2 regions of the Kribbella sp. NPDC004138 genome follow, and region 2 is predicted to be linked to the other one. Evidence: riboswitches for the same ligand, from Rfam matches in the RefSeq annotation. Region 2 holds a riboswitch; the other holds the start of a gene.
What was found. A riboswitch is a leader RNA that binds a small molecule or an ion and turns the genes downstream of it on or off. The one in region 2 is predicted to bind FMN.

Region 1 (3,397 bases), on a different contig from region 2:
AACGCACCGACCCCGCCGCACGCCCTGGCCACCGCCGTCGGCGCGACCGCCGTGGCTGGCTACCCCGCCCCCGTCAGGTGGGCTCCCGCGCTCCCGCCGAACGCACCCGATGCACCCAACCCACCGCACGCCCAGACCGCCTCGGGCGGCCGGGCCACCGCCGGGCGAATTTTGTCTGGCGAGCGGGGTGGGTCGGGCAGGTTGTTGTGGGGGGTTGCTGTGGCTTGTTTCGTGGGAGCTGTCGGGCTGCTGGGGAGTGCTGCCTGGTTGCTGTTGCGCTGACGGAAATCCACCGGACGGCGGGCGCGTGGCGTGGAAGACTTTTGGTGATGGAGCCGTTAGTGGTCACCGCGCCGACGACGGGTCGGCTGCGGTTTCTGATCGCCGCGCTGGCGATCACGACGACCGTCGGGTACGGCGTGCTCACGTACGCGTTCAGCGCCCTCGTCGGCCCGATGAGCCACGAGCTGTCCATCTCCACCACGACCGCGGTCGGCGCGTCGACGATCGCCGTGCTGGTCAGCGGCCTCATCTCGATCCCTGTCGGTCGCCGCCTGGACGTCCGCGGCGGACGCGGTCTGATGGCGTCCGGCTCGGCCCTGGCCGCGGCCGCCGTCCTCGGCTGGTCGCAGGTCCAGAACACCGTCCAGCTGTACGCCGTCTTCGTCCTGGTCGGCGTCGCCTGCGCGATGGTCCTCTACCCGCCCGCCTTCGCCGTCGTGGTCGCCGTCGCGGCCCCGACCGCCCGGACGAACTCGATCCTCACCATCACGATGGTCGGCGGACTGGCCAGCTCGATCTTCATCCCACTCACCGGTTACCTCGCCCACAGCCTCGGCTGGCGCTCCGCCCTCGTCGTGCTGGCCGGCACCCTCGCCGTCACCACAGTCCCGCTGCACTTCCTCGCCGTACCGCGGCAAGCGCCACGGCCCACAACCACGCGGCACCCGAAGTCGCCGACCAGAGTTCTGCGCGATCCCGGGTTCTGGCTGCTCGCCGGCGCGTTCGTCGTACACAGCGCGGCGCTCGCCGTGATCGCCGTCCACCTGGTCCTCTACCTTGTCAGTCTGGGCCACCCGCCGGCGCGAGCGGCGAGCCTGGCGGGGCTGCTCGGCCTGATGTCGGTGACCGGGCGGCTGGTGGCCAGCGTGTCCGCCCGGTGGTTGCCGATGGCGACGATCACTGCGCTGATCCTGCTCGTCCAGGGCGTCGCGGTCGCGCTGCTGCCCGCCGTCGGAGAGCGCGTCGGCGGGGCGATCGGGTGCCTGGTGCTGTTCGGCCTGGGGTTCGGGGTGTCGTCGATCGCGACCCCGGCGATCCTGCTCGACCGGTACGGCGCGAGCGGCTTCGGCACGATCGCCGGGATGCTCGGCACCCCGACGACGATCGCGAAGGCGGTCGGGCCGCTCGTCGGCGCCGGGCTGGCCGGCGCGTTCGGGTATCGGCCGCTGATCCTCGCGGTGGCCGCCGGCTGCGCGCTGGCCGGTGCGGCGCTGGCCCTCACCCGCCGGCTGGTGCCGCCGGCGTCGACCAGGATGTGACCTGGGTCGTGGTGCGAGTTGCGGCAGAGGGCATACTTGAAGCACGAGTGAACCCACTCGCGTGCTCCGGGGTCGGTGTAATTCCGAGCCGGCGGTAACAGTCCGCGACCCGGTCGCTGCGGTATGGCGATCGGTTGACCTGGTGGAATTCCAGGACCGACGGTGAAAGTCCGGATGGGAGGCGCACGCGGTCGACGGGTGCGCTCTGGCGCCCGATGGCGCGGAGCGTGGGCTGTGACGGCCCGCGCGACGCGGTTCCCCGTGGGCGGCGGAGCGGACGTGCCGGCCGGAGGCCCCGGAGTGCGTCCGTGACGACGAGGGGCCCGAGCAGTGAACGACGCGTCGCCGATCGACATCGCCTGGATGAGGCGTGCTGTCGAGCTGGCTGCGAGAGGTGTCGGCAGCACCCATCCCAACCCGGTGGTCGGGTGCGTGATCACCGGCCGCGACGGGCATCCGGTGGGCGAGGGCTTCCATGCCGTTGCGGGCGGCCCGCACGCCGAGGTCGAGGCGCTCCGGATGGCCGGTGCCCGCGCCCGCGGCGGTACGGCGTACGTCACGCTCGAGCCGTGCAACCACACCGGCCGGACCGGTCCGTGCGCGGACGCCCTGATCGAAGCCGGGATCGCGCGCGTCGTGTACGCCGTACCCGACCCGAATCCGACCGCCGCGGGCGGCGCCGAGAAGCTGCGGACCAAGAACATCGAGGTCGTGGAGGGCGTACTGCGCTCCGAGGCCGAGGCGGTCAATCACGTCTGGCTGCACAGCGTGCGGGTCGGTCGCCCGTTCGTCACCTGGAAGTTCGCGACCACGCTCGACGGGCGGTCCGCGGCGCCGGACGGGACCAGCAAGTGGATCACCGGCCCGATCGCGCGGGCCGACGTCCACCGGCTGCGCGCCGAGTGCGACGCGATCGTCGTCGGCACCCAGACGGTGCTGAACGACGACCCTGAGCTGACGGTCCGCGACGAGAACGACGTCCCCGCGGCGCGGCAGCCGCTGCGGGTGGTCGTCGGTGACCGCGAGATCCCGCCGACCGCGCGCGTCCGCAACGACCGCGCCGAGACGTTGCTGCTGCCGACCCACGATCCCGCCGAGGTGCTCCGGCAGCTGGACGACCGGCAGATCCGGCACCTCTGGCTCGAAGGCGGCCCGACGCTGGCCGCCGCGTTCCTGCGCGCCGGTCTGGTCGACCAGATCGTCGCGTACGTCGCTCCGGCCGTCCTCGGCTCCGGCTACGCCGCGGTCGGCGACCTCGGCGCGGAATCGATCGACCACCTGCGGCGGTTCAAGCTAGCGGACGTCACCCGCCTCGGCGACGACGTCCGGCTGACCCTGGTTCCTCTGGGAGGAAAGTAGATGTTCACCGGCATCATCGAAGAACTCGGCACCGTCGAGTCCCTGGATCTACTGGATGGTGACGCCGCGCGGCTCACCATCCGGGGTCCGAAGGTGACCGAGGACGCCGCGCACGGCGCCTCGATCGCGGTCAACGGCTGCTGCCTGACGGTGGTGGAGTACGGCGGGGGCCTGTTCACCGCGGATGTGATGCGCGAGACGCTGCAGCGGACCAGCCTCGGCGGCCTGGAGAAGGGTTCGCCGCTCAACCTCGAGCGGGCCGTCGCCGCGCACGAACGGCTCGGCGGCCACATCGTCCAGGGCCACGTCGACGGCACCGGCACGATCGCCTCCCGGACCCCGGCGGAGCGCTGGGAGGACGTCCGGGTCGCGACGTCCCCGGAGATCCTGCGGTACATCGCCGAGAAGGGCTCGATCGCGATCGACGGCGTCTCGCTGACCGTGACCGACGTCGACGACGCGACCGGGACGTTCGGGGTCAGCCTGATCCCGACCAC
Region 2 (3,397 bases):
GACGATCGTGTAGTTCAGCGGGACCGTGTCGTCGAACACCATCACCGGGCCGCCGTTCTCGCGGTACACGATCAGGCCGCCGTCGGCGGTGCTCAGGGCGCGGCCCGAGATCACCCGGGTCCAGTCCGGCGCCATGTCGGTCGTCGGCAGCCCGTCGAGGATCTTGCCGAGCATCCCGACGTACGTCGACCCCTCGAAGCCGATCGCGTCCCGCCAGCCGGCACCAGGGGCGAGGAAGAACTCGGAGTGCCCCGGCTCCTCGCCGTGCAGCCGCCACTGCCACAGACTGCCCGCGCCGTAGACGACGCCCATCGTCCCGCCCGCGCACAGGTTGCTCCACGCCTCGTGGCCCTGCCACCAGCCCTCGGCCACACCGGTCCGGCCGGTGTGCTCGTACGTCGGTTCGCCGTTCGCGACCGCCTTGATCGGGCGGTTCCGCCACATGTCGGCGACCCGCTCCGGGACGTGCTCGCCGGTGTGGCCGGTCTGGCACCACTGGAAGTCGAGCCACTCGGCGTCCTGGTGGGCGTCGGCGCGGATGTGCGGGCGGTAGTGGATGCCGGTGGGCTGCTCGTAGCAGTCGACCGCGTGTACCTCGGCGCCGCCCGCCGCGGTCTGCGGCTCGGCTCCGGAGCCGTCGCCGCCGACCAGGTAGATCGCCGGCCGGGCGCCGTACCGCGCGACGAGGTAGCGGCAGTAGGCGGCGTACTCCTGCTCTGGCACCACGGTGCCGGCCACGTCGAGGCCTTTCCAGCCGAACCCCTGGAAGACGGGCTGCAGGACCGGGACGATGCCGTGCTCGACGAGGATGTCAAGGAGGTTGTCGAGGTACTGGAAGTACTCGGCGTTCAGCTGCCGTAGGTGACCGTCGGGCAGGTCCTCGAAGCCGACGTCGAAGCCTTCGTCCTGGGTGCGGTCGCGAGGGCCGATCGCACGCATGTCCGGCTGCACAGTCATCAGCAGGACCGCGTTGAAACCCTTGGACTGCCGGTCCGCGGCGTACTCACGTACTTGCTCCGGGGTGGCGCGCCAGGGCAGCGCCCAGGCGGTGTCGGCCACCAGCAGCGCCGGCGTCCCGTCCGCATGCACGAGACTGCGCCCGCCAGGCGACATCCGCCAGAACCCATGGCGATAGAACGGATTGCTCTCGCCGGCAGGTGCGGTAGCCACGTCAAACTCCCCGCCCTCGGGCTCCACATCGAACTCCCCGCCCTCGGGCGGAACCGCGGACCCGCCGCCGACCGCCCACCGCCAGCGGCCGGGCAGCGGCGCCGCAAACCGAACCTTCCGGCCCCGACCACCACGCGCGGAGCGCGCCTCCCGGCCGCCCGCCTCCCCACCGCCGGCCTCCCCACCGCTGGCTTCCCGGCCATCGGCCTGCCCGCCGCCAGCCTCACCGCCGGCCTCACCGCCGGCCTCACCGCCGACCTCCCGGGCGTCCGCATTCGCCCCATGGCCTCCCCCACCGGCGTCCGCGGAGCGGACCTGGTCGGTGCCGTCCCGGAAGGTCGGGCGCCGGAGGCGCAACCCGGACTCGTGCTCGAAATCGACCCAGTCACCGGTAGCCGGCAGTTCGATCTCTCGCCAGACGGATGAGATGGACATGACACTCCTGGGGTGCTGGTTGCCGTTAAGCTGATGGTCGAGAGAACACACGTGCTCTGGGGTCGGTGAAATTCCGAGCCGGCGGTGACAGTCCGCGACCCGTGACTCCGCGAGGAGGAGCGGTTGACCTGGTGGAACTCCAGGACCGACGGTGAAAGTCCGGATGGGAAGACGCACGTGGCAGTCGCACGTCCTCGGAAACGGGGGCGTGGGCTTGTCGTTGCCCCCGGAGTGCTCTGCGTGCACTGCCGAGAGGACAACGACCGTGAACACCGTCACCAGCCTGGACACCATCGAGCGCGCCGTCGCCGAGATCGCCGTCGGGCGACCCGTGGTGGTCGTCGACGACGAGGACCGCGAGAACGAGGGCGACCTGACCTTCGCCGCGAGCCTCGCGACCCCCGAGTTGATGGCCCTGCTCGTCCGCCACAGCAGCGGCTACGTCTGCGCGCCCGCCGCGCCGGAGATCCTGGACCGGCTCGAGTTGCCGCTGATGGTGCCGGACAACCAGGACAGCCTGCGGACGGCGTACACCGTGTCCGTCGACGCGGCGACCGGCGTCGGCACCGGCATCTCCGCCGCGGACCGGGCGCGGACCGTCCGCGTGCTGGCCGATCCCTCGGCGCAGCGCCCGGACCTGATCCGGCCCGGCCACATCCTGCCGTTGCGTGCCGTCGACGGCGGAGTCCGGCAGCGGCCCGGTCACACCGAGGCCACCGTCGAACTCGTCCGGCTGGCCGGACTGCCGCCGGTCGGCGTGATCGGCGAGCTGATGAACGACGACGGCACCCTGATGACCGGCGCCGACCTGCGCGGTTTCGCCGACGCTCATGGCTTCGCGATGATCTCGATCGCCGCCCTCATCACCCACCTCGGCTGAAACCCCTTACGTCCGAAGAAGTGGGGAGAGGTGTCGCCGGTTCTTCGGACGCAAGCGGGAGTCATCGGAGCAGTTGGCGGGCGGCGTCGGCGATGCCGTCCGCGGACAGGCCGTACCGGTCGAGCAGGTAGCCGGCCGACCCCGTCGGCGCGAACTCGCCGATGCCCAGGATCGACACCCGGGCCGGGTGGTGCTGGACGACGGTCTCCGCGACCGCACCGCCGAGCCCGCCGCCCGGCACTGCTTCCTCGGCGGTCACGATGCCGGCCGTCTCCCGCGCGGCCGCGACCACGGCGTCGACGTCCAGCGGTTTCACCGTCGGCATCGACAGCACCCGGGCCGAGATCCCTTCGGCGGCGAGCCGTTCCGCGGCGGCCAGCGCCCGCCACAGCACGGTCCCGTTGCTGATCACGGTGACGTCGTTGCCTTCGCGGACCGTGATCGCCTTGCCGAGCCGGAACTCGTAGTCGTCGGCGTACACCTTCGGCACGCTCATCCGGCTGACCCGGATGAACACCGGCCCGGGCGCGGCAGCCGCCCAGCGCAGCGCGGCCGCGGTCTCGACCGGATCCGCCGGCACGATGATCCGCAGGCCGTCGATCGCGCGCAGCCAGGCGATGTCCTCGATCGAGTGGTGTGTCGGGCCGAGCTCGCCGTACGCGACGCCCGGGCTCATCCCGCACAGCTTCACGTTGGTGTTCGAATACGCGACGTCGGCCTTGATCTGCTCGAGCGCACGCCCGGTGAGAAAGCAGGACGCCGCCGACACGAACGGGATCCGGCCGCCGTTGGCCAGCCCGGACGCGACCCCGACCATGTCCTGCTCGGCGATGCCGACGTTGATCAGCCGGTCCGGGAACGCCTTGCGGAAGCTGTTCAGCTTGCTCGACCCGACGGAGTCGTTGACCACAC

Region 1: another riboswitch for FMN. It lies ahead of ribD (bifunctional diaminohydroxyphosphoribosylaminopyrimidine deaminase/5-amino-6-(5-phosphoribosylamino)uracil reductase RibD); the one in region 2 lies ahead of ribB (3,4-dihydroxy-2-butanone-4-phosphate synthase).

Annotation. Positions count from the first base shown of each region.
Region 1 is NZ_JBSGFZ010000020.1:125,493-128,889, forward strand. Features, by position in the region: gene ACWEOO_RS27085 (serine/threonine-protein kinase) at 1-282, shown strand, start outside; gene ACWEOO_RS27090 (MFS transporter) at 330-1,541, shown strand; FMN riboswitch at 1,600-1,731, shown strand; gene ribD (bifunctional diaminohydroxyphosphoribosylaminopyrimidine deaminase/5-amino-6-(5-phosphoribosylamino)uracil reductase RibD) at 1,890-2,900, shown strand; gene ACWEOO_RS27100 (riboflavin synthase) at 2,901-3,397, shown strand, end outside.
Region 2 is NZ_JBSGFZ010000009.1:25,892-29,288, forward strand. Features, by position in the region: gene ACWEOO_RS14405 (apiosidase-like domain-containing protein) at 1-1,605, opposite strand, end outside; FMN riboswitch at 1,653-1,786, shown strand; gene ribB (3,4-dihydroxy-2-butanone-4-phosphate synthase) at 1,871-2,485, shown strand; gene ACWEOO_RS14415 (transketolase family protein) at 2,547-3,397, opposite strand, start outside.